2 regions of the Microbaculum mangrovi genome follow, and region 2 is predicted to be linked to the other one. Evidence: predicted binding sites of a transcription regulator. Region 2 holds the regulator's gene; the other holds the start of a gene.
What was found. The regulator LexA, encoded in region 2, represses DNA repair genes until DNA is damaged. The targets are predictions, from matches to a motif close to TGTTCNNNNTGTGTTCNG.

Region 1: ACSF9G_RS11100 (single-stranded DNA-binding protein) is a predicted target of LexA. The motif match lies at 1,573-1,590, and genes of this name have one in related genera.

What each region holds. Positions count from the first base shown of each region.
Region 1 is NZ_JBPODT010000002.1:988,796-993,270, forward strand. Features, by position in the region: gene uvrA (excinuclease ABC subunit UvrA) at 1-983, opposite strand, end outside; gene ACSF9G_RS11095 (GNAT family N-acetyltransferase) at 990-1,529, opposite strand; gene ACSF9G_RS11100 (single-stranded DNA-binding protein) at 1,742-2,224, shown strand; gene ACSF9G_RS11105 (efflux RND transporter periplasmic adaptor subunit) at 2,413-3,441, shown strand; gene ACSF9G_RS11110 (efflux RND transporter permease subunit) at 3,438-4,475, shown strand, end outside.
Region 2 is NZ_JBPODT010000002.1:1,168,081-1,172,555, forward strand. Features, by position in the region: gene trpC (indole-3-glycerol phosphate synthase TrpC) at 1-698, shown strand, start outside; gene moaC (cyclic pyranopterin monophosphate synthase MoaC) at 718-1,221, shown strand; gene ACSF9G_RS11860 (molybdopterin molybdotransferase MoeA) at 1,226-2,437, shown strand; gene lexA (transcriptional repressor LexA) at 2,611-3,327, shown strand; gene ACSF9G_RS11870 (ComEC/Rec2 family competence protein) at 3,343-4,475, opposite strand, start outside.

The sequences.
Region 1 (4,475 bases), 180 kb from region 2:
TCCAGCGTCTGCAGGTAGTAGGGCGAGGACGACCGCGCCCAGGGCCCGACGGCTCCGGCCTTCAGGGTCAGCGACGGATCTGGGATCACCATGTCGGGATCGACCCGCATCTCCGAGCCGAGGCCGTCGCAGACCGGGCAGGCGCCATGCGGGCTGTTGAACGAGAACAGCCGCGGTTCGATCTCGGCGATGGTGAACCCGGACACCGGGCAGGCGAACTTCTCGGAGAAGATCAGGCGCCTGGCTTCGCCCTTGTCGTCCGTCTCGTCGGCGAACTCCGCGACCGCCAGCCCTTCGGCGAGCTGCAACGCGGTCTCGAACGAATCCGCCAGCCGCGAGGCCATGTCCTCGCGCACCACGATGCGGTCCACGACCACGTCGATGTCGTGCTTGAACTTCTTGTCGAGGGCCGGGGCTTCGGCGATCTCGTGGAAGGCGCCGTCGATCTTCACCCGCTGGAAGCCGCGCTTCATCAATTCGGCGAGTTCCTTGCGGTACTCGCCCTTGCGGCCGCGCACGATGGGCGCCAGCAGGTAGAGCCGGGTGCCCTCCGGCAGCGCCAGCACACGGTCGACCATCTGGCTGACCGTCTGGCTCTCGATCGGCAGGCCCGTCGCCGGCGAATAGGGAATGCCGACGCGGGCGTACAGGAGGCGCAGGTAGTCGTAGATCTCGGTGACGGTGCCGACCGTCGAGCGCGGGTTGCGCGAGGTCGTCTTCTGCTCGATCGAGATCGCCGGCGACAGGCCCTCGATGTGGTCGACATCGGGCTTCTGCATCATCTCGAGGAACTGGCGGGCATAGGCCGACAGGCTCTCGACGTAGCGGCGCTGGCCCTCGGCATAGATCGTGTCGAAGGCGAGCGACGACTTGCCCGAGCCCGACAGGCCGGTGATCACCACCAGTTCGTCGCGCGGGATGTCGACGGAAACGTTCTTCAGATTGTGCTCGCGCGCGCCGGAAACGGAGATGTTCTTCTGCATGGTGCCTCAGGTCTCCGACTGTTCGGCGACATTTTCGTGAGCGGCCAGATAATCGGCGCGCGACAAGGCGTAGTAGCGATGGAGGTGATCGGCGTGGATCCGATCGTCAATATAGGGCAGGCGGAGCCGTTCAAGAACCCTCCGGGAGCGCGCGTTCTCCGGCAGCACGACCGCGACGATGCGCGGCAGCCTCAGCGCCTGGAACCCGTAGTCGAGAACGGCGGCGGCCGCCTCGCTCGCATAGCCCTTGCCCCAGACCTCGGGAACGAGATGATAGCCGATCTCGATCTCGTCGGTCCCGGCGAGCGGCTGGAGGATGGCGTTGCCGACGAACCGCCTGTCGTCGGCCCTGAAGGCGGCGAACCAGCCGAGCCCCTGCGGGCTCAGCGCGCGGCTTCGCTTCAGGACGTCCGCGACATCGCGCTCGGTGACGCGCTCGTTCTGCCAGAACACAACCCGCCGGTCACGCAGCAGAAGGCCGAGCAGATCGGCTTCGTCGGCGCGATAGGGACGCAATACCAGTCTTTCGGTGCGGATTTCGGTCATCGGTAGCCTTGAACCCGGAGAATCGCGGGATTGCTTTCCAAAAGAGAACAATATAGGAACATACTGTTCCGTCCAACAGGATATACCCAACGCGACGTGGCGTTGAACCTGCCCGACCGTCGCAGCTCCTGTGGAAAACCGCTGCATGGGGCGACGGACCGGGGCCGGGCGGATAGTGTCTGCGGCGAAAACTGGAAACGAAAGGTCAGGTGATGTCGGGAAGCGTCAACAAAGTCATCCTCGTCGGCAATCTCGGCGCCGATCCGGAAATCCGCCGCACCCAGGACGGCCGTCCGATCGCCAATCTGCGCGTCGCTACGACGGAGACATGGCGGGACCGCAACAGTGGCGAGCGCCGGGAGCGCACCGAATGGCATCGCGTGGTGATCTTCAACGAAGGTCTCTGCAAGATTGCCGAGCAGTATCTGCGCAAGGGCTCGAAGGTCTATATCGAAGGCCAGTTGCAGACCCGGAAGTGGCAGGACCAGTCGGGTCAGGACCGCTATTCGACCGAAGTCGTCCTCCAGGGCTTCAATTCGGCCCTGACGATGCTCGACACCCGTAGCGGCGGCGGTGGCGGCGGATCGGACTACGAATCGTCGGGAGGCGGTGGCGATTTCGGCTCCAGCGGCCCGATGCAGGGCGGCGGCGGCCGTGGCCCGTCCAGCGACATGGACGACGAAATTCCGTTCTAGGTCCGGAATTCCCGGAAAAGTCCCAGACTTGCAGCGCGAATGCCGCCGGATCCGTTCACTCCGGCGGCATTTTTGCGTTAATCTTTCCGCGTCTGCCCCTTGAGGAGCGCGCCGCCGATTACCACTTTTCATATTCCAATTTCTGAATATATAGGTATATCTGCGACGCGGACCGGGGAGAAATGGTCATGACGTTACGCTGCAAGCCCATCACAGTTTCGACTTTCCTGCTGGCTTCGGTCGTGGCCGGCGCCCTGGCCATGCCGCCGTCGCTGCTGCGCGCCGCCGAAAGCGAATTTGTCGTCGAGCCGCGAACGGTCGAGGATTTCAAGGCCGTCTTCGCGACGGTCCAGAGCGCCGACGTCGTGCCGGCTCGCGCCCGCATCGGCGGAACCGTCACCGAGCTGACGGTGGGCGAGGGCGACGCGGTCACGGCAGGCCAGAAGATCGCGACCATCGTCGACGACAAGCTTGCGATCCGTATCCAGGGGCTTGAGGCCAGCATTCGCGGCCTGCAGGCGGCGCTCTCCAACGCCGAGACAGAGCTCAAGCGCGGCACGGAGCTGAAGGAGCGCGGTATCGTCGCCCAGGCGCGGCTCGACCAGTTGCAGACCGCCGCCGATGTCGCCCGCAACCACCTGCAGACCGCGCAGGCCGAAAAGCTGGTCGCCGAGCAGCAGATCGCCGAAGGGGCGGTCGAAGCGCCCGGGGCCGGCCGGGTCCTGGCCGTCCCCGTGACCATCGGTACCGTCGTTCTCCCCGGCGAAGCCATCGCCGAAATCGCGTCGGACCGCTACATCCTCCGCCTCAAGGTGCCGGAGCGCCACGCCCGCCATATCGAGCTCGGCGACGAGATCCTGATCGGCAAGCGCGGAATGGGCGAGGCCGGCGGCGCCGTGGACAAGGGCAAGATCGTCACGGTCTATCCGCGCCTGGAAGCCGGCAGCGTCGTCGCGGATGCCGAAGTCTCGGGTCTCGGTGGCTATTTCGTCGGCGAGCGCGCCCTGGTGCGGATCGCGGCGGGCGAGCGCGACACCTATGTCATCCCCCAGAGCTTTGTCTTCAAGCGATACGGCCTCGATTACGTCCGGGTCACGGTGCCCGATGGGACGCCGCTCGACGTGGTGGTGCAGCTGGGGCAGAAAATCGCCGATGGCGAGCCGATGGTCGAGGTGCTCGGCGGGCTTAAGGCCGGCGATCGTCTGGTGCGCCCATGAAGCCCGGCATCTCCGGCTCGCTGACGCGGGCCTTCATTTCGTCGCCGCTGACGCCGCTGCTGCTGATCTCCGCGCTGGCGCTCGGCCTGGTCGCGCTGGTCTCGCTGCCGCGTGAGGAAGAACCGCAGATCAGCGTGCCGCTGGTCGATATCCACGTCTCCGCCGACGGGCTGCACGCCGATGATGCGGTCAAGCTCGTCACCGAGCCGCTCGAGACCATCGTCAAGGGCATCAACGGCGTCGAGCACGTCTATTCCCAGACCCAGGACGATCGCGTCACCGTCACCGCCCGCTTCTTTGTCGGTACCGATCCCGATGACGCCATCCTGCGCGTGCACGAGAAGGTGCGCGCCAATATGGACCGCATCCCCATCGGCATTCCCGAGCCGCTGATCGTCGGTCGGGGCATCGACGACGTGGCCATCGTGGTCGTCACCCTGGCGCCCAAGGCGAGCGCTGCCGACCGCTGGACCGACAACGGACTTTATTACATCGCCCGCGACCTGCTGGTCGAACTCGCCAAGGTCGAGGATGTCGGCCTGACCTATATCGTCGGTGGCCGCGACGACCAGATCCGCATCGAGCCGGATCCGGAGCGCATGGCGCTCTACGGCATCACGCTGGAGCAGCTGATCGGCAAGGTGACCGAGGCGAACCGGTCGTTCCTCGCCGGCACCGTTCGCGACACCGACCGAAGCCTGCCGGTCGTCGCCGGCCAGACTCTGCAGGGCGTGCCGGATATCGGGCTCCTGGAGATGACCGCGCGGGACGGCCGCAAGGTCTATGTCGGCGACGTCGCCGATGTAGTGGTCGATGCCGCCCCCGAGGAACAACGCGTCTGGCACATGAGCCGCGACGAGGACGGGGCGATGACACCCGTTCCCGCCGTCTCCATCGCCATCTCCAAGCGCGCCGGGGCCAATGCCGTGGTGATCGGCGAGCGGCTGGTCGAGCGCCTGGAACTGATGCGCGACCGGCTGGTGCCGGAAGATCTCGATGTCCTGATCACCCGCGACTATGGCGAGACCGCCAAC
Region 2 (4,475 bases):
GCCCGTTCAAGGAGGCGCTCGACGCCCGTATCGCCAGGGGCGAGACCGCGCTGATTGCGGAGATCAAGAAGGCGAGCCCGTCGAAGGGGCTTATCCGCCCGGATTTCGATCCGCCGAAACTCGCCAGCGCCTATGAGGCCGGAGGCGCGGCCTGCCTGTCGATCTTGACCGATGGCCCCTCGTTCATGGGCAGCCCCGACTATCTGACCGCCGCGCGCGACGCCGTTTCCCTGCCCGTCCTGCGCAAGGATTTTCTGTTCGATCCCTACCAGGTCGATGAGGCCCGCGCCTGGGGCGCCGACTGCATCCTGATCATCATGGCCGCCGTCACCGACGACGAGGCCGCCGCGCTCGAGAATGCCGCCGAGATCTACGGCATGTCCGTCCTGATCGAGATCCACGACACGGCCGAACTCGACCGGGCGTTGCAACTCAGGTCGAAAATGATCGGCATAAACAATAGAAATCTCAGGACGTTCGAAACCTCTCTTAAGACATCGGTCGAATTGGCGAAGGCTGTACCGGACGACTATACCCTGGTCGGCGAGAGCGGCATCTTCACGCCCGCCGACGTAGCCCTGCTTGCCGATGCCGGCATCAATGCGATCCTGGTGGGCGAAAGCCTGATGCGCCAGGACGACGTCACCGCGGCGACCCGCACGCTGTTGTCGCGAACCGCCGCCGACGTGGCCGTATAGGCTGGAGCGAGCGCCGCCCATGTGCGCCGACAAGGCCCTCACCCACCTCGACGAGACCGGCACCGCCCGCATGGTCGATGTCTCCGGCAAGGCGGTCACCGCCCGTTCGGCGACGGCCGAAGGCTGGGTTCGGATGGCGCCGGAGACGCTGGACCTGATCGTCCGGGGCGAGGCCAAGAAGGGCGACGTGCTCGGTACGGCCCGCATCGCCGGCATCATGGGCGCCAAGCGCACCCACGAGCTGATCCCGCTCTGCCATCCGCTCGGCCTGTCGAAGGTGTCCGTCGATCTCGAGCCGGTTGCCGCAGAAAGCGCCGTGCGCGTGACGGCGACGGCCAAGGTGACCGGCCAGACCGGTGTCGAGATGGAAGCGCTGACCGCCGTCGGCGTCGCCTGCCTGACCGTCTACGACATGGTCAAGGCGGTCGACCGCGGCATCGAGATCACCGGCATTCGCCTGCTGGAGAAATCCGGTGGCCGCTCGGGCAGCTGGCACGCCGACGACAGCGGACAGGATGGCTGAGACCATGGCCCTCCTCCCGGTCGAAGAAGCCCTGCGGCGCATCGTCGAAGGCGTTCCCCCAAGGCCCGCCGAGCGGGTGCCCCTCGACGACGCGCTGGACCGTGTCCTCGCTGAGGACATCGCCGCCCGGCGCACGCAGCCGCCCTGGGACACCTCGGCGATGGACGGCTATGCGGTGCGCGCCGCCGACGTCGCGACCGTGCCCGCGCGTCTGCGCGTCATCGGAGCCGCCCCCGCCGGCCATTCCTTCCAGGGAACGGTCGGTCCGGGCGAAGCCGTGCGCATCTTCACCGGCGCCCCCCTGCCCGACGGCGCCGACGCGATCGTCATCCAGGAAGATACCGAGCGCGCCGGCGACGAGGTCACCGTTCTTGAATCCTCCGGCATCGGCCGGTTCGTGCGCAAACGCGGGCTCGACTTCGCCGAAGGCGACGTGCTGCTCGGCGCCGGCCGCCGTGCCGACCCGCGCGCCATCGCCCTCGCCGCCGCGATGAACCATGCCGACCTGTCCGTACATGGCCGGCCGAGGGTCGCGATCCTGTCGACAGGCGACGAGCTCGCCCTGCCCGGCTCCGATCCCGGACCGGAAAAGATCATCGCGTCCAACGGCTTCGGGCTTGCGGCCATTGTCCGGCGGGCCGGCGGCATTCCCGTCGATCTCGGCATCGCGGCGGACGACCGCGAGGCCCTGGCCGGCGCCGTCGCGAAAGCGCGGGACTCCGCCGCCGATGTCCTGGTGACCCTCGGCGGCGCTTCGGTCGGCGAGCATGACATCGTCCAGGACGTTCTGGTCGCCGAAGGCCTGTCGCTCGATTTCTGGAAGATCGCCATGCGGCCCGGCAAGCCGCTGATGTTCGGCATGTTCGGCGCCAGTCGATTCCTCGGGCTGCCCGGCAATCCGGTCTCGGCGATGATCACCGCGCGGCTGTTCCTCGTGCCACTGATCCACGCGCTGAGCGGCCTTACGGAAACGCGGTCCGGCGAGACCAACGCGCGCCTCGGCGCGGATCTCGGCGAAAACGATCAGCGCCAGGATTATCTGCGCGCGATGTCCAGCATCGATCCCGACGGCACCCTCGTCGTCACGCCCTTCGGCAGGCAGGACAGCTCCATGCTGGCCACGCTGGCCAGGGCCGACGCGCTGATCATCCGCCCGCCCTTCGCCCCGGCCGCGAAGGCCGGCGAGACCTGCCGAGCGCTCCTGATGGACTTCTAGAGCCCGGGCGAATTCCGATTCGCAAAGACGCCCCCGGCGCATCGGACCCATCTGGCGCCAGTTTGCACGCGATATTAGCCGTTGCCGAACACAACAAGAACATGTATGTTTGTTCTTGATTTGTACACACCCTGGCGCCCGAAGACGGGCGGAAGCGGCAACGGGAGCGCGCAATGCTCACGCGGAAACAGCATGAATTGCTGATGTTCATCCACGAACGTCTCAAGGAATCGGGCGTGCCACCCTCCTTCGACGAGATGAAGGAAGCGCTGGACCTGCGCTCGAAATCCGGCATCCACCGGCTCATCACGGCGCTCGAGGAGCGCGGCTTCATCCGACGCCTGCCGCATCGCGCCCGTGCGCTGGAAATCGTCCGGCTGCCAGACTCGGTGGCACCGGGACTTGCCGCGCGCGGTCGCGGCTTCGCACCGAGCGTCATCGAGGGCAGTCTCGGCAAGGTTCCGCCCCCCGCACCCGAGCCCGTCGAGACCGAAGCTGCAAACTCGAACGCGGTGGCGGTCCCCGTCATGGGCCGCATTGCCGCGGGCACGCCGATCTCGGCGATCCAGAACCACAGCCATTCGATCCAGGTGCCGGTCGAGCTTCTGACGAAGGGCGAGCATTTCGCCCTCGAGGTACGCGGCGACTCCATGGTCGACGCCGGTATCCTCGACGGCGACACGGTCCTGATCCGCAAGACGGACACCGCCGACACGGGCGATATCGTGGTGGCGCTGATCGACGACGAGGAAGCCACCTTGAAGCGCCTGCGCCGCAAGGGCGCATCGATCGCGCTGGAGGCGGCAAACCCGGCCTACGAAACCCGGATTTTCGGTCCGGACCGGGTTGCCATTCAGGGCCGGCTGGTCGGCCTCATCCGTCAATACTGAAGGCGCCCGCCGGACTCAGCGGGCCCGGCGCGTCCAGGGGCGGTCGCCGGACCGGTCCGCCGCCGTCTCGATGGCGATGCCGTTGGCTGTCTTTGTGAGCGTGATCGCGCCGGACCGCGCGGCATCCTGCGGACCGATCACGATTGCGTCGTCCCTGCACCACTGAGGCGGCGAGATCGGTGTGACGACGACGTCTGCCCAGGCGCAATCCTCCGCAAACGCCACCGGATCGCTCACGTAGGAAACACGCAGGCGGCCGTTGTCGGCGACACAGGCCCACTCGTCGCAGTCCGCCCGTCTTCGCGGTGTCCCTTCGGGCACGAGGCCGGCGCTGCGCAGCCACACCTCCACCTCGTAGTCCGATCCGGCCTTTGGCAGGAACGCCAGCTCGCCATCCTGCATCCGCAGCGCCGCCATCCGCAGGTCCCGCGCGACGAAGAGGTCCGGAGGCCCGGAGAGCACGGTCAGGCCGACTCCGGCCGCAATGAACGGTAGCCCCAGGAGTCGGACGCCCGTGCGCCAAAGCAACAGCCAGAGCCCGCCGGCAATCGTCAGAAGCAACGCGACCGCCGGCACCTGCGGGACCATGCGCACCGCCCCGTCCCAGCCGGCAACCGTCCTGGCCACGGCGAGAACGCCCTCGATGCCCTGCCCCATCGGGGCGAGCGCGAGCCCCTCCAGCCCGAAGGGCATGAGCAACATCGCGAACAGAGCGGACGGCATGACCAGCACGCTGACGAGCGGCATCGCCGCGACGTTGGCGATCAACCCGTAGATCGCCACGCGGTTGAAGTGATAGGCAGCGAACGGTCCCGTCGCCAACCCGGCGATCAGCGCGGTGAACATGAGACCAAGCACGGCACGAACGAGAAAGCGGATCTGCGGCGAAACCGCGCTCTCGCCGCGCGCAAGCGACCAGGACCGAAGCGCCTCATAGGCCGATATCAGGGCCACGGTCGCGGCGAACGACATCTGGAAGCTCGCCGTCACGAGCGCTTCGGGCGTCAGCACGAGCACGATCGATGCAGCGATCGCGACGTTGCGCAGCGTGATCGCAGGCCGGTCGAGCAGCACGGCGACCAGCATGATCGCCGCCATGATGAAGGCGCGCTGCGTTGCGATCGAGGCGCCAGACAGCACCAGGTAGC